DNA from 4 places in the Brenneria goodwinii genome. Region 1 is predicted to be linked to each of the others. Evidence: predicted binding sites of a transcription regulator. Region 1 holds the regulator's gene; each other region holds the start of a gene.
The links. The regulator PurR, encoded in region 1, represses purine synthesis genes. The targets are predictions, from matches to a motif close to CANGCAAACGTTTGCNTG.
Positions count from the first base shown of each region.

Region 2: a site for PurR is predicted at 5,976-5,993, ahead of tusA (sulfurtransferase TusA). Genes of this name have one in related genera too.
Region 3: a site for PurR is predicted at 4,696-4,713, ahead of serA (phosphoglycerate dehydrogenase). Genes of this name have one in related genera too.
Region 4: a site for PurR is predicted at 3,407-3,424, ahead of purM (phosphoribosylformylglycinamidine cyclo-ligase). Genes of this name have one in related genera too.

Region 1 is NZ_CP014137.1:1,458,800-1,466,242, reverse strand. It holds gene ACN28R_RS06615 (C40 family peptidase) at 84-926, shown strand; gene cydH (cytochrome bd-I oxidase subunit CydH) at 1,006-1,095, opposite strand; gene purR (HTH-type transcriptional repressor PurR) at 1,471-2,502, shown strand; gene cfa (cyclopropane fatty acyl phospholipid synthase) at 2,848-4,008, shown strand; gene ACN28R_RS06595 (riboflavin synthase) at 4,063-4,698, opposite strand; gene ACN28R_RS06590 (MATE family efflux transporter) at 5,128-6,501, shown strand; tRNA gene ACN28R_RS06585 (tRNA-Val) at 6,693-6,769, shown strand; gene ACN28R_RS06580 (TonB-dependent receptor domain-containing protein) at 7,252-7,443, shown strand, end outside.
Region 2 is NZ_CP014137.1:3,994,133-4,001,575, reverse strand. It holds gene ftsY (signal recognition particle-docking protein FtsY) at 1-384, opposite strand, end outside; gene rsmD (16S rRNA (guanine(966)-N(2))-methyltransferase) at 765-1,340, shown strand; gene ACN28R_RS17800 (DUF1145 family protein) at 1,377-1,652, shown strand; gene ACN28R_RS17795 (DUF2500 domain-containing protein) at 1,656-2,012, opposite strand; gene ACN28R_RS17790 (DUF1820 family protein) at 2,017-2,337, opposite strand; gene ACN28R_RS17785 (lysoplasmalogenase) at 2,580-3,209, shown strand; gene ACN28R_RS17780 (zinc/cadmium/mercury/lead-transporting ATPase) at 3,301-5,598, shown strand; gene tusA (sulfurtransferase TusA) at 5,660-5,905, opposite strand; gene ACN28R_RS17770 (7-cyano-7-deazaguanine/7-aminomethyl-7-deazaguanine transporter) at 6,120-6,797, shown strand; gene ACN28R_RS17765 (DcrB family lipoprotein) at 6,947-7,443, shown strand, end outside.
Region 3 is NZ_CP014137.1:5,095,820-5,103,262, forward strand. It holds gene ACN28R_RS22645 (AAA family ATPase) at 1-182, opposite strand, end outside; gene ACN28R_RS22650 (transposase domain-containing protein) at 195-2,186, opposite strand; gene ACN28R_RS22655 (helix-turn-helix domain-containing protein) at 2,183-2,455, opposite strand; gene ACN28R_RS22660 (S24 family peptidase) at 2,573-3,385, shown strand; gene rpiA (ribose-5-phosphate isomerase RpiA) at 3,840-4,496, shown strand; gene serA (phosphoglycerate dehydrogenase) at 4,795-6,027, shown strand; gene ACN28R_RS22675 (zinc-binding alcohol dehydrogenase family protein) at 6,069-7,070, opposite strand; gene ettA (energy-dependent translational throttle protein EttA) at 7,252-7,443, opposite strand, start outside.
Region 4 is NZ_CP014137.1:2,809,850-2,817,292, forward strand. It holds gene arsC (arsenate reductase (glutaredoxin)) at 1-172, shown strand, start outside; gene hda (DnaA inactivator Hda) at 191-907, opposite strand; gene uraA (uracil permease) at 979-2,271, opposite strand; gene upp (uracil phosphoribosyltransferase) at 2,489-3,115, opposite strand; gene purM (phosphoribosylformylglycinamidine cyclo-ligase) at 3,505-4,542, shown strand; gene purN (phosphoribosylglycinamide formyltransferase) at 4,542-5,180, shown strand; gene ACN28R_RS12650 (ABC transporter substrate-binding protein) at 5,529-6,635, shown strand; gene ACN28R_RS12655 (TonB-dependent siderophore receptor) at 6,628-7,443, shown strand, end outside.

The sequences.
Region 1 (7,443 bases):
CCGAACCCACTTTTTTATAATGCCGTTTTCGGGAATACTGTGCGCACTTAGTGATTTAATGACGATGTTCGATCACAGGAATCATGCGTTTATTTACTACTCTCTTCATATTATTTTTCAGTAACCTATTCCTGAATCTAGCGCAGGCGGCGCCTCACACGCCGAATTTATCGCCACGAAAGGCCAGTGTGAATAGCGTACCTGATGGAAATCATAAAAAAACCAAGCAAACGAAGAAGAGTCCCTCAAAATCGCCGACACCGGTAAAAAACAAACAAACAGCGGCCAACAAAACGAACTCCCCCACTAAAATTAAAATACTCCACGTCGCTAAGCGTAAGCCAGAACCCGCGCTATCGAGAACCAAGAGCAGCACGCCGGCGTTAGTTAAGCGGAATCTAATCAAGCGACATGCAGAAAATGATTCCAGACAGGCTGCCGTACATACCAAAGCCAAACCGGGTCTGAAAGGCGAAGCAGAAAAAGGCTTAACGCTGAGCGAAGCGCACAAAAAACGTTATCAGCATGCCAAATTGACGGCGATGAATAAACTGATGGGCCAAGTGGGCAAACCTTATCACTGGGGAGGCTCATCGCCCTTCACCGGATTTGACTGCAGCGGCTTGGTTTATTACGCCTACAAAGACGTGGTGAAAATTTCCATCCCCCGCACCGCCAACGAAATGTATCATCTGCGCGACGCCGCGCCGATTAAGAAGAGTGAATTGGAAAGCGGAGATTTGGTGTTTTTCCGCATCAACAACCGCGGCGCCGCCGACCATGTAGGCGTTTATCTGGGTGACGGCAAATTTATTCAGTCGCCGCGAACAGGCTCGGATATTCGCATCAGCAAACTGAGTGAAGATTATTGGCAGGATCATTACGTCGGCGCGCGCCGCGTCGTTACCCCGCAAACTATTCGCTGAAACCCGTATAAGCGATTCGGGCGCGTTTAAACGCGCCCGAACAGGTGATGACGTAAACCGTCGAGCGGTTCAACGCCGATTAATTCATTACCGCCACAAAGCTAAACACAATAATCATTACCAACGCACCAACAGTGGCGAACAGCGACAACTTCAGGTCAGTATCCATAAGCGTTTCCTTTGTGCACTCGCGTTATCAGAAAAAACAGCAACCGTCTTTGTAATCCCAAGCATACGCTGGGCTAAAACAATATACTGTATAACTGTAGCAATTCTTCCATAGTCCGGCGGCAAAAACGCATACCGCTGTATCACTAATAGTATAAATTACCGCTTCCACTTTCGTGTCAAATCGGACAAAATCCGCTGTTTGATGCCACGCTGCGTATTGGTCGAAAAAAGTCAGCCTTGTCCCTTTAGGTATAACATTCGGCATTCTCCTTCTGAAATTCTGTTTTTTTACATAGAAAGAGAACTTTAAACGTAGGCAAACGATTAACAATATACTTACGACTGCAACGAGTCGGTTAGGAGTCATTTTTACATGGCAACGATCAAAGATGTGGCAAAACGTGCTGGCGTTTCGACCACAACCGTATCACACGTGATCAACAAAACACGTTTCGTCGCCGAAGAAACCAAGGCTGCCGTAAAGGCGGCCATTAAAGAGTTACACTATTCACCCAGCGCCGTCGCCCGCAGCCTCAAAGTGAATCACACCAAATCCATTGGCCTGCTGGCAACGTCCAGTGAAGCGCCCTACTTCGCTGAAATCATCGAAGCCGTTGAAAATAGTTGCTACGCCAAGGGTTACACGCTGATTTTGTGCAATTCGCATAACGATATCGATAAACAACGCGCCTGCCTTTCCATGCTGGCGCAAAAGCGTGTCGATGGGCTGCTGGTGATGTGTGCGGAATATCCTCCCCAATTGCTCGCTATGCTGGAAGACTATCGCAGCATTCCCATGGTGGTTATGGATTGGGGACAGGCGCACAGCGATTTTACCGACACCATCATTGATAACGCCTTTGAAGGCGGTTATATGGCGGGCCGTTACCTTATCGAACGCGGTCACCGGGATATCGGCGTCATCCACGGCATACTGGAGCGAAATACCGGCAGCGGGCGCTATCTTGGCTTTCTAAAAGCGCTGAGCGATGCCGATATTCAAATCCATGACGAATGGGTCGTTCGGGGAGATTTTGAGCCTGAATCCGGCTACAAAGCGATGCAGCAAATTCTGGCGCAGAAACACCGGCCTACGGCGGTTTTTTGCGGTGGGGATATTATGGCCATGGGCGCGATTTGCGCCGCGGATGAGCTGGGACTGCGCGTTCCCCAAGATATCTCGGTAATCGGATATGACAATGTTCGTCATGCCCGGTTCTTCACTCCCGCGCTGACCACCATCCACCAGCCCAAAGAGCGTCTGGGTCAATCGGCCCTGGCGATGCTGCTGGACCGTATCACCAGTAAACGTGAAGACGCGCAGGTCATTGAGGTGCACCCTACTCTGATTGAGCGCCGCTCCGTTGCCGACGGCCCATTTCGCGATTACCGGCGTTATTCCTAAATACCCGCAGCGCTTATACCCCGCAGAAACCAACATATCTCTAATGCTGCTTCAGCCAATTTATACTTGTACCCAGGCTGAAGCAGTCATAAACTAATTTACGGCTTTAAACGACAACAACCATATTTATCACTATCCTTTAGTGTTAAACGCATACGGGACGTGCGTGTTTATTTTAAGGATGAGTGCCCCTACGTATTTGCGTACCGGCTTTTTTCTCTTCATTTTCCTCTTGTCATTCAGAGGGTAGACGATGGGTTATACCCACCGATACCGTTAATGGGTAAAAAATTGTCTATGCTTTCCTTGCAGTTTTCACCTTAAGCAGCAAGGTAGGGAGAAATTATGAGTTCATCATGTGTAGAGGATGTAGAAGACCTGGGGAGTCACGCCAGCTCCTGGTTTCAAATTGTCCGCGAAATGCTGGACATGGCCGATATCAAAATCAACGGTTCGCGCCCTTTTGATATTAAGGTTAAAAACCCTGATTTTTTTAAACGCGTATTGCGTGAAGGCTCATTGGGATTAGGTGAAAGTTACATGGATGGCTGGTGGGAATGCGAAAAGCTGGATATGTTTTTTCATCGCATATTACGAGCCGGTCTGGATAAAAAAGTTCCTCATCACTTGAAAGACATTGCGCGCGTTATCGCCGCAAGGCTAATTAACCTGCAATCCAAAAGACGAGCCTGGATTGTCGGCAAAGAGCACTATGATCTAGGCAACGACCTATTTTCACTGATGCTGGATCCCTACATGCAATACTCTTGCGGTTATTGGAAACAGGCATCCACCCTGGAGCAGGCGCAGGAAGACAAACTGCAGATGATCTGCGAAAAACTCCAGTTGAAACCCGGAATGAAACTGCTGGATATTGGCTGCGGCTGGGGCGGATTGGCTGAATTCGCCGCTCGCCATTACGGCGTATCCGTCAGCGGTGTGACGATTTCCAAAGAGCAGCAAAAATTAGCACAGCAACGCTGCAAGGATCTGGATGTCACCATATTACTGCAGGACTACCGCGATCTGGATTTACAATTTGATCGGATTGTTTCCGTCGGGATGTTCGAACATGTCGGGCCGAAAAATTACGATACCTATTTCCGCATCGTAAATAAGAACCTTAAGCCAGACGGATTATTTTTATTGCATACCATCGGCGCGCAAAAAACCGACTCCGAAGTTGATCCCTGGATCAACAAATACATTTTCCCTAACGGTTGCGTTCCCTCCGTCCTGCACATCGCTCACGCCAGCGAGCCTTATATGGTGATGGAGGACTGGCACAATTTTGGCGCCGACTACGATCGCACCCTGATGGCATGGTACGAACGTTTTCAGCAGCATTGGCCGGAGCTTTCCGATCGCTACTCCGCGCGTTTCCGCCGTATGTTCAGCTACTACCTTAATGCCTGCGCCGGCGCTTTCCGAGCCAGGAATATCCAGCTATGGCAAGTCCTATTCAGTAAGGATGGTATCGAAGGGGGATTACGCGTTCCACGCTAATCGTTTTTTGATATCAGACCGCCCGGGAATCTTTCCCGGGCGGTTTTTAACCGGTTATTCTTCGCTGTCCGAACCGTTAACCTGCTGGCTGGCTAATACCCGCTCCACCGTATCCACCACGGCCTGAGTCTGCGGATCGATTTCGATATTCACCCGCTGCCCCAGCTTCTTCTGCCCCAACGTGGTACGATTTAACGTCTCGGGGATCAGATGCACGCAGAAGCGGCTACGGGTGACTTCACCGATTGTCAGGCTAATGCCATCGATCCCGATAAACCCTTTATGTAATACATACTTCATCAAAGACTCATCCGACAGACGGAACCAGATCTGGTGATTATTTTCTGAAACCAGAATCTTTACCACTTCCGCCGTGCAGATAATATGACCGGACATAACATGCCCGCCAATCTCATCGCCAAACTTCGCCGCCCGCTCAAGGTTCACGCAATCGCCCTCGGTGATATCCCCCAAATTGGTCAACCGAAGCGTTTCTTTCATCAGGTCAAAACTGACGCGATCGCCATCTACTGACGTTACCGTCAGGCAACAGCCATTATTGGCCACCGAAGCGCCTGGCACTAATCCCGGCAATAACTCTGGCGGCAATTGAACAACGTGGGTGCGAAAATTTACTTTTTCATCAATAGACACCACCGGCGCAGTGCCTTGAACAATACCGGTAAACATGCGGCTCGCCTCTCAAAGAATGACGTAAATGAAATGAGTGCTAAGCGATAAGATCACGACTCATTGCTGTATCATGCAGTGTGCCCCATATTTAGATGAAAACCAAACCTGATTGCGGAAACGCGCCTCGGCAAAAACCTGATTAATAAAACTTGTGGCGATAATTTAATCGCGGAAACAAATGGCGGTATTTATTTCTGCGACAGTTCTATTTATTTCGAACTTTATCTAAAACTGATTTATAGTTAGCGCTTTCTAATTTTTATCATCAAAACAGGATATTTTATCGTCAATATCCTACAACGACTCAACTGCGTTTGCTTTACCTTTCCACAGGCTGATTTACTGCTAACAAGTCGTTACAATAGCTTGCGTTTATCCTGTTTAATTCCCTGGCTATCCTATTTAGTCAATCCAAGGTAGGTGTTTGTGCAAAAGTATCTGTCAGAAGCGCGAAAATTATTAGCGCTCGCTATCCCCGTCATTATTGCGCAAGTGTCTCAAACGTCCATGGGGGTGGTTGATACCATCATGGCCGGCGCATATAGCGCTACGGATATGGCAGCCGTCGCTATCGGCACTTCAATCTGGCTACCCGCCATTCTTTTTGGCCATGGCTTGCTGCTGGCGCTTGTCCCGGTCGTCGCCCAGTTAAATGGCGCAGGACGCCGCGATCGTATCGCGCATCAGGTGCAGCAGTCTTTCTTTCTGGCTTTGGTGGTTTCCCTGGTGACGATGCTGGCGCTGTATCAGGGCGGGCATATTATCCGTCTGATGAATGATGACTCGCCTGCCCTGGTCGAAAAGGCCATTGGCTATTTGCACGCGCTTCTTTGGGGTGTACCGGGGTATCTGTTCTATCAGGTGTTACGCGGCCAGTGCGAAGGATTGTCGAAAACCAAGCCGGGGATGATCATCGGTTTCATCGGTTTACTGATTAACATTCCGATCAACTACATCTTTATCCACGGCAAGTTCGGCCTGCCTGAGTTGGGCGGGGTTGGCTGCGGCGTTGCGACCGCCTCGGTTTATTGGGCTATGTTCTTGCTGCTGGCGACCTATAGCAAACGCGCCGCCTGGCGGCGGGACATCAAACCGCAGCAGGCCGGATTCAAACCGGATTGGCCGGCGTTGAAGCGTTTGTTCGGCCTCGGCCTGCCGGTAGCGCTGGCGCTGCTTTTTGAGGTGACGCTGTTTGCCGTCGTGGCGTTACTGGTGCTGCCGCTTGGCGTGGTTGATGTCGCCGGCCATCAGATTGCGCTTAACTTTAGTTCGCTGATGTTCGTGCTGCCGCTTTCCGTGGGTATTGCAACCACCATACGGGTCGGCCACCGTCTGGGGGAAGGCTCAGTGGACAACGCGCGCGTCGCCGCCTATACGGGAATAGTCAGCGGCGTGGTAATAGCATTCTGCACTGCTATTTTCACCATCCAGCTACGCGAACCCATCGCCCTGCTCTACAACAAGGATCCGGCCGTCGTGGCGATGGCGTCACAGTTAATGTTGCTGGCTGCTGTGTACCAAATCTCCGATGCCATACAAACCATCGGCAGCGGCGTACTGCGTGGTTATAAAGATACCCGCTCAATCTTCTATATTACCTTCGTCGCTTATTGGATACTGGGACTTCCCAGCGGCTACCTGCTGGCATTAACCGATTATATTGTCCCGCGCATGGGGCCGGCCGGTTTTTGGTGCGGATTTATCATTGGCTTAACGGCTTCCGCCGTCATGATGGTCGCACGTATTCGCTGGGTTCAGCGCCAACCGGCCGCGCTGATTTTGTCTCGGTCAACGCATTGATTGCACACGGCCAGGCGCCATGGATGGCGATAACCGGATGAAAAAACAGCGGGATGAATAGAAGCGCAGCAATCGCACCGGACAAGGGCACAAATTTGCATGTTTCCCCTTGCCAGCAGCGATAGCGCCCGTTAATATTCGTCCCCGCTGTCAGGCAGAACGTCTGACTTTACGTTGTTTACTCTCCTAATGCGTTCTTAGCTCAGTTGGTTAGAGCACCACCTTGACATGGTGGGGGTCGATGGTTCGAGTCCATTAGAACGCACCATTTCTTATCCCGCTGACATCTATTAATATTTAAAGTCCGCTAGTCTTTGGGAAGGCCCGTCCTCGTTCCATTGAAGTCCACCCGAATCACGACTTTTAACTCCATTTGCAATGAAGAAATGTCCCCGTTCACACGGGGCACGGTGATCGGTCAGAACCATTCTGGAAATGGGTTGTTCCAGGTCGCCCACACATCTGCAGCCCCTCTAAATGTGCTCTCAACATCCACGTAGAGATCGTCCATGTCGGGGTCGTTTTGCAAAGTTGCTTGCATTTGTTATGTTATAACATAACAATACTTAAAAAAATCACATCCGTCTGTTGTGGCGGCAAAGGCGCGACCAACCAGATGACAACTGACGCGTGCAGCAAAGTCTGTCTCTGATTTGCTCCGGTGCAGCACACCAGATGGCGGTTCGCCAATCTTGTACCACCGGTACGGATGAAAATTGACATGGTGTAATGAAACCAGGGAATTGAACGATGAACACAAAACGTAAAGCAGTTGCGGCCTGCCTGCTTGCATTGACGTCGCTCGGCGACGGCGTCCGTGCGGAAGAAGCGGATTTGGAACGGCGCGCCCGAACAGGCTCACAGTCCCTCAATGCCGAACCGACGGCGGATATCGTGGTCACCGCCACCACCTCGGCACGTAGCGTCGCCGACGCGCCCGCC
Region 2 (7,443 bases), 2.5 Mb from region 1:
GCCGTTCCCGGACTGAATCTCTTCCGCCTCATTGTCAACGACGACCGCATCTTCTGTGGCCGTGGCGCTATCATCGGCATCGGAGAGCGTTGCAACCAACGCCGTCTCTTCCACGGGCGCGGCCTCTTCCTCTGGAGAGCGTTCCTGCGTCAACGCCTCCTCTTCGGCATGACGCTCTTCCGGCGGCGTCTGCTCGCTAAGCGCGTCGTTTTCCAGAACGGGGGATTCGGTTTCCTGTTCGGATAGGGGATGTACATCGGCATCGGATTCGGACGCCGGCGTATCAAGAATTTCAGATTTATCTTGCGGTTGCTCTTGTTGTTTTTCTTCCTGTCGGCCTCGTCCAAACCAGGAAAAAAAACCGCGTTTTTTCTCTTTTGTCATCTTGCAATCGCGCTCCACGCCGCTTACTGCAGCGAATAAATAATTAAAACCAATCTATTTTGACGATAAGCAACAAGTTTAACACTTTCCTGTCGACAGCAACACGCGGCCGGAGGGGGCAATGGCGGACAATCTCGGTAACGAAGTATGTCAAACCGGTCATTTGCGTCGCCGTTATCGGTTTTTTGCTGTTTCCAGACGGTCTCTTGAAAAAACGCCGGACGCGTTTTTCAACGCTGCGTTGGCGGCGGCCTTTGCGCATGGGCAGGATAGCTCGCCATAAATCTATTGGGTATAGCGCTTAAGCGCCTTAGAATAATGCTTAAATTTTCCTGACAGTACCGTGCCGGCCGTTTAGCACGGTAACCAATACGTGAGCTATGGCTAAAAAAAATGCATCGTCAGCCGCCGGGCAGATCCGAATTATCGGTGGTCAGTGGCGTGGCAGAAAACTCCCTGTTCCGGATAGTCCCGGCTTAAGGCCTACCACCGATCGCGTGCGTGAAACCCTGTTTAACTGGTTGGCGCCGGTTATTCAACAATCGCGCTGTCTGGACTGTTTTGCCGGCAGCGGCGCGCTGGGGCTAGAGGCGCTATCGCGCTATGCCGCTCACGCCACGTTGCTGGAAAGGGAACGTGGCGTGGCTCAGCAACTCACGCAAAATCTGATGTTGCTCCGGGCGGAAAATGCCCGCGTCGTGAATATTGATACCCTGCAATGGCTGGCTCAGACCGGCGAGCCGTTTGATGTGGTTTTTCTCGATCCGCCGTTCCGCAAGGATTTATTGAACAATACGCTATCTTTGCTGGAACAGCAGGGCTGGTTAGCGCCAGACGCGTGGATCTACGTGGAAACCGAGGCAGAGAACGTGCAGTTGATTATTCCGGACAACTGGCGGTTGCACCGCGAAAAAATCGCCGGTCAGGTGGCGTACCGTTTATACATTCGTCAATAATCATCGTAGAGAAAAGAAAATAAGGGGAATGTGATGATATGGATTAATCTTGGCCGATTATTGATGCTGGGAATATGGGGAATTCTCGTGTTTAACCTGATTCAACCGTTCCCCAGGCCGCTGAATATTTTTATGATAGTGGCGATGATCTTCACGCTCCTGATGCATGGTTTCCAACTGTTGCTGCTCAGAGCCAGCCAGCCCAAGGATAGCCCGTCGCTGAGTCAGGCGTTTCAGGCGCGTATTTTTTTGTTTGGCGTGTTTGAACTGCTTGCCTGGCAGAAAAAACTGCCGAAACAAGCGAAAAAATAACGATTATTCCGGACTGGGCGCAAAGCTGATAAAGCGGGTGCCTTTGACCTGCAACGTGCCCCGCATCGCTTTGTCGAGCTGGTTATAATCGGTTTTGCCGATCCTCAGCGTGATGGCGCCGCCGCCATTTAGCGGCCGGAATGTGGCTTCATAAAACATATCTTCAAAACCGTCTTCATAACCGCGGGCGCGTTTACGCCTTTGCGGAAACTCGCGTTTGGCGGTTATTTCCACCCGTATCGTCTGCAGCGGAGCCGCATCATTGCGAGCGTCCTGATTACGCTGGTGCTGATATTGGCGCCAGGCCAGCACCAGAATGAGCGCTACCGCCAGTATCAATAGTGGGTGAACGTCACGCATTGCGTCAGGGCTTTTTGCCGGGAAGGTAAGGGAAATGCGTGACGTTATCGCCTAATTCGGAGATGCGCGCGCTGCCTTTTTCCGTTACCGCATCAATACGGATCACGGCTTGTAACGGAATGAAGCTGCGGCTGACGCCTGAAAATTCGGTTTTCAGCTTTTCGGTGGAAGGATCAACCAGCACCGTCGATTGGCTGTCGAATACGAAGTCGGCGATTTCAATAAAACCAAACAGGTTGCTTGGTACCAGTTCACGCACGTAAAGCTGGTAATTTTTACCATTATTCATGAATTGAATGCGATAAAGCGCGGGTTCATTGCTCATTCAACCATACTCTCCTTCAAGATAATCACAGGCGCCGATTCACAGTCCAAACGGGCCGATAACATAGCATGAAGCACCGGTGTGCGCATCTGTCTCACCCGATGTTGTTGATCCTTTCCACGATCCCCTACACTGAATGAATAAGGCTACGGATGCCATGAAAAACTTAATCGTTCAGGAGAGCGGTATAACCGATTCCGGATTTTTTGATCCGGCTTGTCTAATACTAATAAGGATAATCTATGCTTTGGTCATTTATTGCCGTGCTCTTTTCCGGTTGGTTATATGTTGATGCCAGCTATCGCGGGCCGGTATGGCAGCGCTGGCTGTTTAAACCCGTGACCTTATTATTATTACTGGCCCTGGCCTGGCAAACGCCGCTGCTGAGCGTGCCGGGTTACCTGATCGTCATTGGGTTATTGGCAACCCTGGCGGCGGATACGCTGATGCTACTGCCGACCCAGCGGCTGCTTTATGCTTTCGGCGCTTATTTTCTCTCTCATTTGCTTTATACCATAAGCTTTTTCACCAGCCAGATGACGCTCGTATTTTTCTGGCCGCTGGCGTTGGCGCTTATCATTCTGGCCGCCATCCTGATCGCGACCATCTGGAGCCGGCTGGATACCCAGCGTTGGCCGGCCTGTGCATTCATCATCATGACGACCCTGATGGTTTGGGTCGCCGGCGAACGCTATTTCGCCCTTGGGACGGATTATAACTTCTCGCTGCTGGCAGGCAGCGCGCTGCTGTTTATCGCCCACGCGGCCTGGTTTATCAACCACTATCGCATCAATTTTCGCGCTCATCAGGCCATTGTGGCGGCGTGCTATTTCGGCGGGCATTTCTTAATCGTTCGTTCGTTGTATTTTTAGTAGCGGCCCGGTATGTGAAATGCTGGATTGGCCTGAAATGACGGTGTAAAGTTTCTGATGAGAATTATTATCACCCATACAGGAGGAAGCTATGCATTCTCATCAGCATCATCACGGCATTGTAAAATCAGCCTGCAGCCATGAACATGCCCGTCATTCATCACGTGCTGAAAAAAGCTGTTGCGCCGTGAAACATGCGCCGAGCGCCATTGCCAATACCGGCAGGGAGCCGGATCAAAATCAAGCGGAGAGCGGCGATAATGCCGATTCCGACGATCCCGACGGCGACCGACCGGCGTTATGCCGTCGTTTTAGCTGGAAAATCAGTGGGATGGATTGTCCCAACTGTGCACGTAAAGTTGAAAATGCAGTAAGAAATCTTACCGGGATAGAACAGGCCAAAGTGCTGTTCGCCACTGAAAAGCTGGTTGTCGATGCCCGCAGCGATGTTCGCCCACAGGTGCTATACGCGGTTCAACAGGTCGGTTTTACCCTGCGGGATCTCGCCCCACAAGCGCCACTTTCTCCTGATTCTCGTCGTTTTATCCATGAATATGGTTTCTTGATTCTTTTTACCTTGTTGGCGGCGGTAAGCTGGGGTCTCTCACTGGTGAGTGAGTCCGGCGGACAAATCGCTTTTATCGCCACCACCATGGTGGGGCTCATTCCTGTTGTGAAAAAAGCGGTTCGGCTTATTCGCTCCGGCACGCCCTTCGCGATTGAAACATTGATGAGCGTGGCCTCTATCGGGGCGCTGCTGATTGGCGCCACCACGGAAGCCGCCGTGGTCCTGCTGCTTTTTATGCTGGGCGAACAGTTGGAGTCTTATGCGTCCAGCCGTGCCCGGCGGGGTGTTGCCGCGCTGATGTCGCTGCTGCCTGAAGAGGCGACGGTAATCCGCAATGGTCGGCGTCTCAGCGTGCCGGTTGCCGATTTATCTCCCGGCGATGTGATTGAGGTCGCGCCCGGCGGCCGTTTGCCGGCCGATGCCGAGCTGTTGTCCGCTGACGCCAGTTTCGATGAAAGCGCGTTGACCGGAGAATCGGTGCCGGTTGAACGGGGCGCGGGTGATAAGGTGGCGGCGGGCTGTCTGTGCGTTGACCGGGTAGTACAGTTACGCGTGGTGTCGCAGCCGGGGAATAGCGCCATTGATCGCATTCTGCAATTGATAGAGGAAGCGGAAGAACGCCGCGCGCCGATCGAGCGTTTCCTCGATCGCTTCAGCCGCTACTACACGCCCGCCATTATGCTGTTGTCTTTACTGGTGATGCTGATCCCGCCTTTGTTGTTGGCCCAGCCCTGGCAGGAATGGACTTATCGCGGATTGACGCTATTGCTGATCGGCTGTCCCTGCGCGCTGGTGATTTCCACCCCGGCGGCGATTACGTCCGGCCTTGCGGCGGCTACCCGTCAGGGGGCGCTGATTAAAGGCGGGGCCGCGCTGGAATCGCTGGGGAGCGTGCGCGCCGTGGCCTTTGATAAAACCGGTACTTTAACCGAGGGGAAACCGCAGGTTACGGATATTTTACCGGCGGCCGGCATTAGCGAAACCGCGCTGTTGACGCGTACCGCCGCCATAGAGTCCGGTTCATCCCATCCGCTGGCTAAAGCCATCGTGCAACGCGCGAAAGAAGTGAGTGCGTTTTTGCCCGTTGCGGACAATCGCCGAACGCTGGCGGGGATCGGCGTAGAGGGGACGATCGCCGGCAAGCGCCTTCAAGCCAGCTCTCCGGCCAAGCTGCCCGCGGATACGCTGGATGACGACTGGCGACAACGTGTCGGGGTGTTGGAAAGCGAAGGGAAAACGGTAGTGATTGTGCATGAAGACAGCCGCGTGATGGGGCTGCTGGCCCTGCGCGACACGCTGCGCAACGATGCCAGAAGCGCGCTGGATGCATTACAGACCATGAATATACGCTGCGTAATGCTGACGGGAGACAATCCCCGCGCCGCGGCGGCGATAGCGGGCGAGTTGGGGATTGATTACCAGGCCGGTTTGCTGCCTGCGGATAAAGTAACGGCGCTCAGCGAGCTTAATCGGCGGCAACCCACGGCGATGGTGGGCGACGGTATTAATGATGCTCCGGCGATGAAGGCGGCGACCATCGGTATTGCGATGGGCAATGGAACGGATGTGGCGCTGGAAACCGCGGATGCCGCGTTAACCCACAGTCGTCTGAACGGATTGGCGATGATGATCCGGCTGTCGCGCGCCACACAGCGCAATATCCGTCAGAATATCACCATTGCGCTGGGGCTGAAGGCGCTGTTTCTGATCACCAGCGTAATGGGCATTACCGGCCTGTGGCTGGCGGTACTGGCGGATTCCGGCGCCACGGCGCTGGTCACCGCCAACGCCCTGCGGTTGCTTAAAAAACGGGATGAGTAGCTAGTCGGCCGAGCGTTGACGAAGCCTCTGGTTCTGAGCTCAATCCTCCCCTTCGCCGGCATTAGCCGCCTTTACGCAGTAAATAACGATAGGGGAGTTGCTCGGTCACCTGCGCCAGCAGGTGATGATCCATATAACGGCAAAATCCGGGAATATCACGGGTTGTCGCGGGATCGTCAGCCAGAATCAACAAGGTCTGTCCGGGTTCCATTTGGCGTACCGTCTTGCGCACCATCATCACGGGTTCGGGGCAACGTAGTCCCTGCGCATCAAGGGTTTTATCGGGATTGGCAAAAGGATCGGTCATCAACGTTCTCTGTGATTAGGGAGTAATAAAAAGCTCCCTTAGTTTACGCTGGGGATTTATAGGCGCAAGCGACGACAACGTTTGCCTAAAAAACAGCCATTGCATTGTCGGGATAAATGCGTATCATGCGCCGCGCATGCACCAAACGTGCGGCTATGTCAGGCAAGATGTTTCTTGGGTTCCCTCACCCCAATAACCAAAAAGGTCACATATTATGTTTCGATTTACCCCCCAACAGCGGCTGACGGCGCTGGTATGGCTTTCGCTATTTCATATCCTGATCATTACATCCAGTAATTATCTGGTACAGCTTCCGGTGTCGATTTTCGGTTTTCATACCACCTGGGGCGCTTTTACCTTTCCGTTTATTTTTCTGGCTACCGATCTGACCGTGCGGATTTTCGGCGCGCCGTTGGCCCGCCGCATTATTTTGACCGTTATGGTGCCCGCGCTGTTGGTTTCTTATCTGGTGTCCGTCCTGTTCTATCAGGGGCAATGGCAGTCGTTCAGCGCATTGGGACAGGTCAATATCGTGGTTGCCCGCATCGCCAGCGCCAGCTTTATGGCGTATGTATTGGGGCAGATTCTGGATGTTCATGTCTTTAACCGCCTGCGACAGCGTAACGCCTGGTGGGTCGCGCCTACCGTTTCGACGCTGTTTGGAAATCTCAGCGATACGCTGGCCTTTTTCTTTATTGCGTTTTATCGCAGCACCGATCCTTTTATGTCCGCCAATTGGGTTGAAATAGCCATGGTGGACTATACTTTTAAACTATTGATAAGCATGCTCTTCTTCTTGCCGATGTATGGCGTGATGCTGAACATGGTGTTGAAGCGCTTGAGCGAGCAACAGCCCGATATGCCGTATCTATCCGCTGAAAACCGCCGCTAGGCCCTGTTTCGCCGCCCGAATTCGGCGGCAAAATGCTGCTGCGCTACACGCCTGGATTTATGGTTTGTGACAACAAACCGCTTGTTTTTACTTGTAGAATAGCGTGCGATAATATCTTCATCTGCTTCAAAAAAGAAAGGGAACCCCTAATGCCGAATGTAGTGAAATACCTCGGAATGAGTCTGTTGGTTGTCATGCTTGCCGCCTGTGACGGCAAAACGGAAGATAGCGCGACGACTCCAGCACAGGATAAACCGGCGGCTGAGGCCTCAGCGGGCGTGGCTATTGAACTGATGTCCGGCAAAATCGCCTTTACCCTGCCTGCGGATATGCGTGACCAAAGCGGTAAACTGGGTACTCAGGCCAACAATATGCACATTTACGCTAACGAAAACGGGCAAAAAGCGGTGATCGTGATTCTGGGGGATAACACCACGGAATCGTTATCCGTGTTGGCGCAGCGTCTGGAAGATCAGCAGCGCACGCGTGACGCCAATCTTCAGGTGGTGACCAACAAAACCATCGATGTGGATGGACAGAAATTGCAGCAGTTGGATAGCATTATTACCAGCAGCGGGCAGCAAGCCTACTCATCCATTGTGCTTGGTAAGGTGGACGAGCGTCTGTTGACGTTGCAAATTACGCT
Region 3 (7,443 bases), 1.7 Mb from region 1:
AGTGAGTTATTATCCCCACGGTAGGCATCATTAACAAATTGTGAAAGCTGGCTATTTGAAACCCCGATTTCACGCGCGACGGCGGCATAATTAATATCGGAATTATCAACGGCATTACGTACCGCTGCGCGAACGGTATTAATAGTTTCTTGCTGTTGGTCTAAATCAATTACGTTAGTCATTCTGCTTCTCCGTTAAATATGGTTCTTTTGAAAATCGGTGTATAACTGGCTTACAGCATTGCCAAAGGCTTCTTCTGATTCCTCGTCAATCTCTTCCTCTACTAAATGGCGCTGCATGGTATTACCGGCAGGGCGCAGAATTTCCACCACCCGCGATTCTGGCGGCGCTGGCGGAACGGTATCCGGCATAAGCTCGGCCGCTTCCAGCGCCGACATGCGGCGGGCAGCTTGCGCGGCCTCTTTGGTACGTTTAACAAATTGGGTACGATTACGTTTATGCTCACGCGCCGCCTGGGTATCCCCAAAGCCGGTTTTCTCAATACAGGTTGCTTCACAAATAAAACGGCCATCGAGCGTGTAGCAAAGAACGCTTTGATGCAGGTTTTGCGGGTCGAAACGCACCACGACTTTATTCGGTTTAAGGCCCAGTAAACGCTCGTTAAAGTAACGGTTTTTACGCGCCTGAACCTTGCCGCCCGCTTCCATCACAAACGTACCGGATTCACTGATGCGTACCGCTTCGGCAGGCAACAGCAGCAAACGGCGCTGTTCCGGCGTGGCTTTGCGGATAGTCGCTTGTTGATAGCTTTCTTCAAATGCGTCATCAAACGACATCATGCCCCGGCAGATCTCGGTATTACGGTTCGGGCGACGATTCCAGAACGCGATCCCCTCGGCTAACGCTTTCAGGAAAACATCGGCATCGACCACCCGGTCACCATAATTATCTGGCTTATCCATCGGGTTCGGCCCGGTATGCGCCCCGGCCAACAGCGGATGCTTATCAACCGCTTCACCCAGGCCGCCGTGTGAGAACGCACGTTCAACCGGTTTCGCCTGGCCATGGCCGCGCCCAAACATCACGCTAGTCCAATGCAACTCAATGCCAAGCAGCGGGATGATACCTTTCGGGTCATCATCTTTAACTTTGAAGCGGTAGCGGTTAGGAACGCCGCCCGTTGTCCATTTGTTTGCCGCCGCCATCGTGTTATCGATTGTGAGCTGGCGTGGAATGCCATAGCGTTCAATCATGTCAGACAGAGACAGGCGGATCGAATCGCTGTTTTCGCTGACGTCTGTACGCCATGCCAGAATCTTTCGGGTACGAATATCCTGCCAAATCCATGTTTTTGGCCGCAAAACTTCACCGTTAAACCATTTCACAAACACGTTATGCTGATAACCATCGCCGTTCACCCATTCCATGGCGGCAATATCGGCAACGGTACGTTCCTGACAAGGAAAGAGACGCATGGCGGCGTGTTCGCCCTCACGCAACAGCACCCGCTGTTCAACCGGTATTTCGCGCTCTAGCTTGCGGCGCATAGACGACAGGCTTGGAATCACCCAGGCGTTGGCTTTTGCAGCGTCTTCCAGACGTGCATATACCGTTCTAAGCGCTGGACGTTCCGGGCGCAGATAATCAGCTAGAAAGAAGTCCCACGCCTTCGGATCGCAATCTGCTTCTTTCTTACGGCGGGTTTCGATGTTATGGCCATACTGCCCCAATAGCGACGCAACCCAGTCTTCACGCGCAAACTTACGCGCGGTGTAGTACCAGCGACGCACGGAAGCAACTGATGCATCATGCGTTTCGGCAACAGCATCGAACGCGGTAACAACATCTACGTTAGTGTCGATCAACGCCGCCACGGCCATTACCGCTTCGGTTTTCTTCTGCGCAGCCTGACGTTGCTTCTCAGTTGCGGACTCCCAACGATGCCAAAGGACTTCGCGGCAATATGTGTCCTCATTAACTTTTTTTATTTCATAGGAATGGCCACCTATGTTTACCACACCCGAATGCTTCATAACGGCGGCGCGGGTATAGGATGGTAGGCAGCTAAAATGATATTCCAGAGCCTTAGTACCTTCACGTTTCCGGCACAACTCAGGATTGGACTTAACCAAACGTTCCAAAGTATCTCTGGTTCTTCTGGCCGTTGATGGCATACCAGCCATACCAGCTAATTCATTAGCGCTAAACCATTCCATGATTATCATCCCGCCTTCAGTTTTCTGAGATAGCGGCTGGGCCAAATTTCTTCAGGCTGGACACCAAGCGCCTCCGCAATCAACTGTTCCGCTTTGGGATACGGACGATAAAACGCATTACCCAGCGTTCTAGAGTTTAAACCGGCACTTCTGGACACCTGGGCTAGAGACGTTCCACGCTTTTTAAGAGCGGAAAGGACGTCAGCCCTATGCCAATCACTTCCATCTGAAAGATTTTTCTGCGATGCTATTAAGTTAATCACTAGTAATAACTCCATATCATAAAACCTAGTAATAAGACGATAGGGACAAAAGGGACGCATGTCAACCCAAAAACGTCCGTTTCGTCTTTTTGTTTATTTGGTTTTCATCCCGTACATGACAAGGATCAAGCTGTGAAAAAGACGATAGACATTGAAAAGGACGTCGCGTCCCTTTTTGGTGACAGCAAAAGGACGCCCGAGGTGAATCTCAGCGAGAAATTAAAGAATCCGTGGGTTAGTGCTTCCGATATAGCTGGATTACCAGATGTACCTACGACTGCCCGTAGGGCACGTGACCTATTAAGTAAGGCAACGGCTGATAAGCCATCGTTGAAAAGGAGAAAGGAAGGGACGAAAGCGACGGTATATCACGCATCAGTCTTACCGCTGCAAACTATTCAATACTTGTTGAGCAAGGAGTCATCCCACGGCGAGTGCAAAGAGAATGATGTAAATTATTCAGCGGGAAAAGATAATAATTATCAAAAACATGTTGAATATTCGCTTACTGATTTTTTAGATGAGTTCGCATTAATACCGGGGTATGATGTCCAGGTTTCAACGGGTAATGGGACGTCAGCATTGGATGAACGCCAGCCTTGCCGTCATCTGGCGTTTCGCCGCAAGTGGTTATCCTACCGAGGGTTTAATGAAAAAGACTTGTTGCTGGTATGGGCGAAAGGCGATTCGATGGAACCGACAATTTCCAACAATGACACGCTAGTAGTGAACACAGCGCTAACAAAGCCTGTAGACGGACATATCTACGTCATCCGACAAGATGATACGTTATGGGCTAAGCGCGTACAGGTTCAACCTGGGGCATGGTTACTGATTAGCGACAACAAAGCTGTTTATCCTCCTATCGAGATCAAACGTGAGGATATGGCAAACTTTGAAGTGATAGGCCAGGTGGTTCACATTTCAAAAGATGTAGGGATTTAAACGCGGTTTAAACTCGCAAAAGCGGATTACTGGATTTATCAAACTAAACGAACAATTTTCCAGCTCCGCATTTTTTTCTCATTTTCTCTTTTCCCTGATTTTTCCCGCTATAATCGGGCTATGTTTTCGTTAACCCCTTGAGCCAAGCGGCTTACCGGATCCCGCGAGTTCCCGAAAAATTCCGCCAATTCCCTTATTTCTCTTTTTCATTCTTACTGACCCATAACACCCGCTATTTTGCTCCCTGAACGAACGGCATGGATCATGCCGCCGTGCCTTTTTACAACACTTCCCCGCCATCAATAACCAGGGCCATGCCCATCTTATCGCCGCGCTGACCGCGCTGGAATGAAAGTGGCGTCCCGGCCGCCGCGTAACAATGGGCGCTAGCGCCTATTGGGTATATAATATCCTCATATTTTCGTTCTTTCGTATCTACCGGCTGGAACAGACTATGACACAAGATGAACTGAAGAAAGCAGTTGGCTGGGCGGCGCTTGACTATGTTCGTCCCGATACCATTGTTGGGGTAGGGACTGGCTCGACAGCCGCTCATTTTATCGATGCGCTGGGTTCGATCAAGCACCAGATTCAAGGTGCGGTATCCAGTTCCGATGCCTCTACGGCAAAACTGAAAAGCCTGGGCATCGCGGTTTTTGACTGCAACGAGGTGGACTCGCTGGATGTTTATGTCGATGGCGCGGATGAAATAAACGGGCATATGCAAATGATAAAAGGCGGCGGCGCGGCGCTGACCCGTGAAAAAATCATTGCCGCCATCGCCCGTCAATTCATTTGCATTGTTGATGCGTCAAAACAGGTTGATGTGCTGGGCAGGTTTCCGCTGCCGGTTGAGGTTATTCCGATGGCCCGATCTTACGTTGCCCGCGAGCTGGCGAAAATGGGCGGACAACCGGAATATCGCCAGGGGGTAATCACTGATAACGGCAATATTATTCTCGATGTCCACAATTTGAACATTATGGATGCGGTAGCCGTCGAGAACCATATCAATGGCATTGCCGGTGTCGTGACCGTAGGGCTGTTTGCCAACCGCGGCGCGGATGTCGCGCTGGTGGGAACGCCGGAAGGCGTGAAAACGGTCAAGTAAGGTTATCGTTAGTCCCGGGCGCGCGCCGATTGCCGCGCCTGAAAATTTTTCGTGTAAAATTCCTTGAACTGTTAACAGCTCATTTTTGGTACTTAATATCACTTTTTCTTATTTTTTATATCGTCAATATGGCGATGGGTCTGTTTGGCAACATTTTTTGCCAGAAATTTTGCGTGCGTCGCTAACGCGCAATATGGGGTAGGCAATCGTTTGTATTGCTGACCGCGTAATTTTTGTTATGTTGACAGAGACTGTTTAGCAAACGGTCGTATCTGAAGTCTGAAAATAAGGTCGGGAAATGGCAAAGGTATCACTAGAAAAAGATAAAATTAAGTTTCTGTTAGTTGAAGGTGTGCATCAGAGCGCGTTGGACAATCTGCGTGCCGCCGGTTACACCAATATTGAATACCATAAAGGCGCATTGGAACCGGAAGCGTTGAAAGAATCCATCCGTGATGCCCATTTCATTGGTATTCGTTCTCGTACACATCTGACAGAAGAAGTTTTTGCCGCCGCTGAAAAGTTGATTGCGGTCGGTTGTTTTTGTATCGGTACGAATCAGGTTGAGTTACCGTCCGCGACAAAACGCGGTATTCCGGTATTCAATGCGCCTTTTTCCAACACTCGTTCCGTAGCCGAAATGGTGCTCGGTGAAATGCTGCTTATGCTGCGCGGTATTCCGGCTGCGAATGCCAGGGCGCACCGCGGCGTTTGGAACAAACTGGCCGCCGGTTCCTATGAGGCTCGCGGCAAGAAGCTGGGCATCATTGGTTACGGCCATATCGGTACTCAGTTGGGCATCCTGGCTGAAAGCGTGGGGATGCACGTTTATTTCTACGATATCGAAAGCAAGCTGCCGCTGGGAAATGCGCAACAGGTTCGTCATCTTTCCGATCTGTTGAACATGAGTGATGTGGTCAGCCTGCATGTTCCGGAAACGGATAACACCCAGAATATGATGGGCGCGGAAGAGCTGGCGCTGATGAAGCCGGGTTCAATCCTGATCAACGCGTCACGCGGTACGGTGGTGGATATTCCCGCGCTGTGCGATGCGCTGTCCAGCAAACATATCGTCGGCGCGGCGATTGACGTTTTCCCCAAAGAGCCGGCATCCAACAGCGAGCCGTTCCAGTCTCCGCTATGCGAATTTGATAACGTGCTTTTGACGCCGCATATCGGTGGGTCAACGCAGGAAGCTCAGGAAAATATCGGTGATGAAGTCGCCGGGAAACTGGTTAAATACTCGGACAATGGTTCCACGTTGTCTGCGGTCAACTTCCCCGAAGTTTCGCTGCCGACCCATAGTGAACGTGCCAGCCGCCTGCTGCACATTCACGAAAACCGTCCGGGCGTATTGACTCAGATTAACCACATTTTTGCCGAACAGGGTATCAATATTGCGGCGCAGTATCTGCAGACGTCCGCTGAGATTGGTTATGTGGTTATTGATGTTGAAACTGACGGCGCGCATACGGCGCTGCAACTGATGAAGGCGATCCCAGGCACCATCCGTGCCCGCTTGTTGTACTGATATCGCGTTAACCAGCCCCTGTTCGGGGCTGGTGTTTTCCATCAGAAAGCGATAACCACCTTGCCGCGCATGTGGCCTGCCAGCACTTTATGATGAGCCTGCCGTAGCGTCTCGACGCTCAGTCCCTGCAAGATTTCACTCGCCGTTCCCTGTAACTCTCCCGCATCGACCAACTGCGCGACCTGCTGCAGAATTTTACCCTGCTGAGCGATATCGGGCGTGGTAAACATACTGCGGGTAAACATAAACTCCCAATGTAGGGCGGCGCTTTTAAGCTTCAGGGTATCTTGATCGAGCGGATGCTGATTTTCCACGATAGTGCAAACGTGTCCCAGCGGGGCGATCAGCTTGCTGATTGCCTCCCAATGACCGTCGGTATCATTCAGGCAGAAAATGTAATCCACCTGGCTGATACCTTCTTTTTTCAGCGCTTCAACCAGATTACGGTAATCCACGACCAGGTGCGCGCCCCGCTGACGGCACCATTGCGCCGAATCGGGCTGCGATGCGGTGGCAATGATTTTTACCGGGCTGCGCAAGGCGGCCAGCGAAATCGCCAGTGAACCGACGCCGCCGGCCCCGCCGATGATCAGCAGTGTTTTTTCGCTATCGGCCTGCTGGATTTTCAAATGCTCAAACAGACCTTCCCACGCGGTAAGCGAGGTGAGCGGCAATGCCGCTGCCTGCGGCCAATCCAGCGATGATGGCTTATGCGCCACGATGCGGGCGTCGATCAACTGCTGCGTGCTATTACTGCCGGGGCGGGTAATGTCGCCGGCATACCATACTTCGTCGCCCACGTTGAAATTGCTGACGGCGCTGCCGGTTTTCAGCACTACGCCGCTGGCGTCCCAGCCGAGGATGCGCGGCTGATGTAAACCATTTTTGCACAGGCCGGCGTGTACTTTGGTATCTACCGGGTTAACGGAAACGGCCTTCACCTCAACCAGAAGATCATATTCACCTGGCTCAGGGATCTCCGGCGTGATGCTGATGAAATTTTCAGGATGTTGGGGATCAACAGCTATTGCATGAACGGTCATGTTGGCGCCTCTTGTTGTTTATTGCCGTAGATGTCTTCTTTCTTGTACACAGTGTAGAACGGCGTCATGGGATTGATAAGATAAACAGTCGTGGTTGGCGAGGTGATTGAGCTGGTTTTCGGACTGATATCGACCTGGCCCGGACATGTGAATCGGCCCGCGTTGGCGGGCCCGTTCGGCGTTACTTGGACATCTTTTTGTATTTGATGCGATGCGGTTCAAGCGCGTCGGCACCGAGCGTCCGTTTTTTGTACTCTTCGTACTCGGTGAAGTTGCCTTCAAAGAATTCCACTTTGCCCTCATCCTGGTAATCCAGAATGTGGGTGGCGATGCGGTCCAGGAACCAGCGGTCATGGGAAATGACCATGGCGCA
Region 4 (7,443 bases), 1.4 Mb from region 1:
CCGCAAGGAAGAGATTTACCGAGAGCTCAATCTGGCGGATGAAACACTGACCGAGGCGCAGCTTATTCAGGCGATGGTCGACCATCCCAAATTGATTGAACGCCCCATCGTGGTGGCCGGTCAACAGGCGCGTATCGGCCGTCCGCCGGAACAGGTGTTGCAGATTCTGTAACAGGGCAAGCGCCTGCGACTACAGCCCGAGGATCTCTTTTACGAAGGGAATGGTCAGCTTGCGCTGGGCGGTGATGGAGGCGTGATCGAGCTGATCCAGCGTCATGAATAGGGTACGCATTTCACGATCCAGACGTTTGAGCAGAAAACGGCTGACGTCCTCCGGTAATTCGAACCCGCGCAGTTTCGCCCGCAGTTGCAATGCCTCGCCCTTTTCTTCATCCGACAACGGCTGAAGTTTATAAATCTGCCCCCAGTCCAGCCGGGAAGAGAGATCGGGCAAACGCAGATTGAGCTGACGGGGAGGACGATCGCCGGTGATCAGCAAACGGGTGCGTCCGGTTTCCTGAATGCGGTTATACAGATTAAACATCGCCATTTCCCAGGCTTCGTCACCCGCGATGGATTCAATGTTATCAATACACACCAGCGCCAGTTGCTCCATACCATCCAGCACTTCCGGGACGAAATAGGCGCGTTTATCGAGCGGGACATAACCGACCGCCTGACCATGATGGGATAAATCAGCGCATGCCGCATGTAGCAGGTGACTACGCCCGCCCCCTTCCCGCGACCAGAAGTAAATATAGCTTCCGTGTTCCTGACGCAGAGCCGCGGTAATAGCGGCGAGAAGCGATGCGTTTTCTCCCGGATAGAAACTGGAAAACGTTTCGTCATCCGGTAAATAAAGTGGCAATGAAAGCTGTGCCGGCGTGTTCAGAATAACCTCAAGCAAGACAGGCAGGGAAACGGATTGAGTCTATCACAGAAACCGGGCTCTGTTGAGCCCGTTGCCAATAGCCGGCCTCAGCGCCGGGCGGACTCTTCTGTCTCGGGCGCATCAAGAATCACTTCTTCAGCGCGGAACAGGCTAATCACCTTAAACAGCAGGCTCATGCCGATCCCCACCACCGTCGCCAGCGCCATCCCTTTCAGTTCGGCCGCGCCCAGATGCACCTTCGCGCCGCTGACGCCAATAATCAGGATAACGGAGGTCAAAATCAGGTTTTGCGCCTTGTTGTAATCCACTTTGGACTCAATCAGAACACGGATGCCGGACGCGCCAATCACCCCATACAGCAACAGCGATACGCCGCCCATAACCGGAACCGGAATGGCCTGAATAGCGGCCGCCAGCTTACCGACGCAGGACAACAGAATGGCGAGGACCGCCGCGCCGCCGATCACCCAGGTGCTGTATACCTTGGTAATCGCCAGTACGCCGATATTTTCACCGTAGGTGGTGTTCGGTGTGGAGCCGAAGAAACCCGACAGCATGGTGGAAACACCGTTGGCGAACAGGGAACGATGCAGCCCCGGATCACGCATCAAATCTTTCTTTACGATATTAGCGGTAACGACCAGATGCCCGACATGTTCGGCGATCACCACCAGCACCGCCGGCAGAATGGTCAGAATGGCGAACCATTCAAAACGCGGGGTATAAAATGTCGGCAACGCAAACCAGTGCGCCTGCGCGATAGGCGTCAGATCCACGGCGCCCATGGCGAATGACAGCGCATAACCGGCCAAAACCCCGATAAGAATCGGGATAATCGCCAGAAAGCCACGAAATAGCACCGAGCCCAAAATCGTTACCGCCAGCGTCACCAGTGAAATCGTCACCGCCGACGTATCGACAGAGGCGCCGTCGGCAGGCAGCAAACCGGCCATCCCCGCCGCCACGCCGGCCAGTTCCAGGCCGATAACGGCAACAATCGCCCCCATCGCCGCGGGCGGGAATATCACGTCCAGCCATCCCGTTCCCGCTTTCTTGACGATCAGCGCCACCAGACAGAACAGGAAGCCGCAGACAATAAATCCGCCCAGCGCCACCTCGTACCCCAGAGGCAACAGCAGCAACACCGGCGAAATAAACGCAAAACTGGATCCCAGATAGGCAGGGATCTTGCCTTTACAGATAAATAAATAGAGCAAAGTGCCAATGCCGTTGAATAACAACACGGTAGCCGGGTTAATTTTGAACAGAATAGGGACCAGCACGGTGGCGCCGAACATCGCAAACAGATGTTGGAAACTCAGCGGAATGGTTTGCAGCAAGGGGGGACGTTCACTTACCCCGATGGCGCGACGAGTCATCTTTGTATCCTCGGTAAAATGGCTATTTATCGTGTGCGGCATGATGTCCGCACCTGTTATTACAGCCGCACCCAACTCGCCCAAAGCGCATATTTCAGGCAGGAAGATGCTGTTATGGCTGTGGACCGCCGCCGAAAACGCCGCAAGCGGCGGCCCCAAGAGTGGCGGGCAGGAATGGCCGCCATAAAAAAGCCGACTGATTAAGCCGGCTTACCTGTTATTTAGTACCAAATATTTTATCGCCCGCGTCGCCCAGGCCCGGCATGATATAGCCATGCTCATTAAGACCTTTATCAATCGCCGCGGTGTAGAGCTCGATATCCGGATGCGCTTTCTCCAGCGCGGCAATCCCTTCCGGCGCGGCAACCAGGACCAACACCTTGATGCTCTGACAGCCTGCTTTTTTCAGCAGATCGATAGTGGCGATCATCGAGCCGCCGGTTGCCAGCATCGGGTCAACCACCAGCGCCATACGTTCATTAATATTAGAAACGAGCTTTTGGAAATACGGCACCGGCTCCAGCGTTTCTTCGTTACGATAGATGCCAACCACGCTGATACGGGCGCTGGGAACATTTTCCAGCACGCCTTCCATCATCCCTAATCCCGCGCGCAGAATAGGCACAACGGTAATTTTTTTGCCTTTGATTTGATCGACTTCAACCGGACCGCACCAGCCTTCAATGGTGACTTTCTCCGTCTCTAAACCGGCGGTTGCCTCATAGGTCAATAAACTTCCCACTTCGGAAGCCAGCTCACGAAAACGCTTGGTACTAATATCGTTCTCACGCATCAGACCAAGTTTATGTTTGACGAGCGGGTGTTTCACCTCGACGATCTTCATCAGTATTCTCCCTAGACAGTGGACGGTCAAAAAAACGCCTGGCGCGTTTTTAAACTCCGCTTGCGGAGGCTCGCAGGGCAGCCGGCGGGGTAGCCTGCCGTAAAAACACCACGAGCGTTTTTAACGTCACAACGTGACGGCCCGCAGGGCGGCGGCTGGACGCTAGCCATAAAAAAATCGCCGGATTATACCGCTTTTTTGAACGAGTAACATACGGTTAAGCCTGATCCAGATCAACCGATAAGGGAAATTGCGCGGGATAAGGAAAAATGGAAACCCGGTGACTCATCGCTCGCAAACGTTTGCTCGCGCTGTTAGAATTAGCGCGCTCCATTTTTTAACCGACACTGTTTTTAACCACAAATTGTAACCTCCGTGGGGACTCCGTAGTGACCGACAAAACCTCTCTCAGCTATAAAGACGCAGGCGTGGATATTGATGCGGGTAATGCATTGGTAGACCGTATCAAAGGTGTAGTGAAACAAACCCGCCGCCCTGAAGTTATGGGTGGTCTGGGTGGTTTCGGCGCCTTATGCGCCTTACCGCAAAAATACCGTGAACCCATTCTGGTTTCCGGCACTGACGGAGTCGGCACCAAGCTGCGTCTGGCTATGGATCTCAAACGGCATGACACCATTGGCATCGATCTGGTCGCCATGTGCGTCAACGATCTGGTCGTGCAAGGGGCCGAACCCTTATTCTTCCTGGATTACTACGCCACCGGAAAACTGGATGTTGATACGGCCGCCAGCGTAATCGCAGGCATCGCCGAAGGCTGTAAACAATCAGGCTGCGCGCTGGTTGGCGGCGAAACGGCGGAAATGCCGGGCATGTATCACGGCGAAGATTATGACGTTGCCGGCTTCTGCGTCGGCGTGGTTGAAAAATCTGAAATCATCGACGGCAGTAAGGTACAGGCGGGCGACGTGCTGGTTGCCCTGGCCGCCAGCGGCCCGCACTCAAACGGCTATTCGCTGGTGCGCAAAATTCTGGAAGTCAGCAAGACCGATCCGGCTCAGGTCGCACTGGAAGGCAAGCCGTTGGCCGACCATCTGCTGGCGCCGACAAAAATCTACGTTAAATCGATTCTGTCGCTGATTGAAAAAATTGACGTGCACGCTATTTGCCATCTGACGGGCGGCGGCTTCTGGGAAAACATTCCGCGCGTACTGCCGGAAGGCATGCAGGCAACGATTGATGAATCAAGCTGGCAGTGGCCGGCGGTATTCAACTGGCTGCAACAGGCGGGCAACGTCAGCCGGCGCGAAATGTATCGCACATTCAACTGCGGCGTTGGTATGATTGTCGCACTGCCAGCCGAACAGGCAGACGAAGCCATCGCATTGTTAAACAGCAGTGGCGAAACCGCATGGAAAATCGGCGTGATTAACCAAACTGACGCCGGAGACGCAGTGGTCATTAGCTAATGAAAAACTTTGTTATCCTGATATCGGGTCAAGGAAGCAACTTGCAGGCATTGATAGACGCCTGCAAGCGCGGCCGTATTAACGGTGAGATAGCAGCGGTCTTTAGCAACAATCCTGAAGCCTACGGTTTACAGCGCGCGCAAGAGGCGGAGATACCGGCCCATGTCATTAACCCGGAGGATTTCGCCGACCGCGCCGCTTATGATGCGGCGCTGGCGCAGGAAATCGAACAGTATGAACCGGCGCTCATTGTTCTGGCGGGATATATGCGAATTCTCAGCCCTGAGTTTGTGGCGCAGTTCTCCGGTAAGATGCTCAATATCCACCCGTCCCTGTTGCCCAAATACCCTGGATTGCACACCCATAGCCAGGCATTGAGCAACGGCGACGGCGTGCATGGCACATCCGTACATTTTGTGACGGACGAACTGGATGGCGGCCCGTTGATCCTGCAGGCCAAAGTACCGGTATTCACCAATGACACCGAAGAAAGCCTGAAACAACGCGTTCATGTACAAGAGCACACCATTTATCCCCTGGTGGTCAGTTGGTTCCTTTCCGGCCGCTTAAAAATGCGGGAAAATGAAGCCTGGCTGGATGGCGTGCGTATTCCTCCTCAAGGATATGCCGCAGAATAACCTTCATTCGTATTCACGATAACCATCCCGGATTGTGATGACGACATCCGGGATATGCATAACATCGCTGACAACCTTGAGCAATATCACCCGCTATCAACAACCCCTCTGAATCCGTTCCGATAACCCTGCCGCTTCAACTAATAACAGCGTTGCCGTACCGACTTCGATTTTAGCGAGATACGCCACTTCCCGTCGGTTTTTACTTTAATTATTTATTTAATTACCAGTAAATTTAAGATCTATAACGGTATCCGGCGCCAGGGTAAATAATCCTCACTCATCTTCGGTTGAAAACAAGAATAACAATGATTATCTTTTGCTATCGTTTTTCTTGCAGAATTAGTCATGCGTATTCTCATATCCGTTGTTTTATTACTTCTTAGCCCGTTCTCTTTGGCCAAAAGCGTTACTGATATTCTCGGCCGACAGGTAGAAATCCCAGACCATCCACAACGAATTGTCCTTGGCGAAAGCCGTATGCTCTATACGCTGGCGCTGCTTGAACCGGGAAATCCGACAAGACATATCGTCGGCTGGCCGGGGGATATGGCGCGTTACGATGCGCAAAGCTGGCAACGCTATACAGAAAAATTTCCGTCAATCAGTCAAATTCCGCAATTAGGCAACGGCAATCTGCATAGCATGAATGCGGAAATGCTGCTGCCGTTAAAACCCGATTTGGTGATTATGCCGCGTCTGGCAAAAGGCTCCGCCGATGACGACCAACTGCAACAGACGCTGACCCGCGCCGGCGTGCCGGTGATCTATGTCGATTTACGCGTCGATTTGCTCCATAACACCTTACCCAGCATCCGGCTGCTGGGAGACGTGCTGAATCAGCCGCAGCGGGCCGCGGCGTTCAGCGAATTTTATCAGCAACATATGGAGGTGATTCGTCAACGCATCGCGCAATATCACGGCAAAAAAACCACGGTAATGCTGCACCTGCACCTTGGCCGCCGCGATACCTGCTGTACCACCGCCGTCGGCGGGAATCTGGGCGACCTGCTGACCTTTGCCGGCGGTGAAAATATTGCCGCCGGGACTATCAGCAGCGTGTATGGCGAACTCAGCCCCGAGCGGGTGCTGGCGGCCAATCCCGATGTTTATATCGCCACCGGCATGGCCGGACCGGAAGGAAAACGCTTTTCCAGCCTGATGCTCGGCCCGTTGGTCGATCCGCAGCAGGCGCGGGATAGCTTCAGCAAACTGATACATCAGGATCCCATTCTGTCTCATCTTCAGGCGGTAAAAAGCGGCCGGGCCTGGAGTATGTGGCACAACTTTTACCTCAGCCCTTACCACGTGGTGATGGTGGAGATGTTTGCCAAAGCGCTCTACCCCGATCTCTTCAGCGATATCGATCCGCAACTCACACTACAAAAACTTTACCAGAACTTCTTGCCTATTGATTTTTCAGGGACTTATTGGAGTCAACTTGCACATGAATAACAAAACACTACGTAACGGCTGGCCGTTGTTGGTCCTGCTGCCTTTCAGTATTCAGGCGGCGACCAACCCCCAGGAGGATACGCTGGAGGTTACGGCGACGGCGGGAACGACATCAGCCGAAGAAACCGGCTATCAACCGCATAAAACCGTTACCGGCACCCGTACCGAAAGCCGGTTGCTGGATGTACCGCAGGCGGTGAATGTGGTGCCTAACCAGGTGATTGAGGATCGGGCCGTACGTAATATTGATGAAGCGTTATATAACGTCAGCGGCATTACGCAAGCCAATACGCTCGGCGGCACTCAGGATGCGCTGATCAAACGCGGCTTTGGCGATAACCGCGACGGATCGCTCTTTCGCGACGGCGTCCGCTCGATTCAGGCGCGTAATTTTACCCCGACCAGCGAACGCGTCGAGGTGCTCAAAGGTCCGGCTTCAATGCTGTATGGCATGGGTGAACCCGGCGGCGTAATCAATATCATCAGTAAAAAACCGGAGTTAGAGCAAAAGACGCACATCGAAGGCTGGGGCAGCAGCTTCAAGGGCGGCGGCGGCCAATTAGACGTTACCGGACCGCTGGGCGCATCCGGTCTGGCTTACCGGATGATCGTCGACCACGATGAGACCGACTACTGGCGTAATTTTGGCCGCAACCGTCAAACCACCATTGCGCCATCCCTGATGTGGTACGGCGAAGACACCACGGTGCGCATCGCCTATGAACATATGGAATACCTGACGCCATTCGATCGCGGCACCGTGCTGGACACCAACACCGGCAAGCCGGTGAATACGCCGCGTAAACGG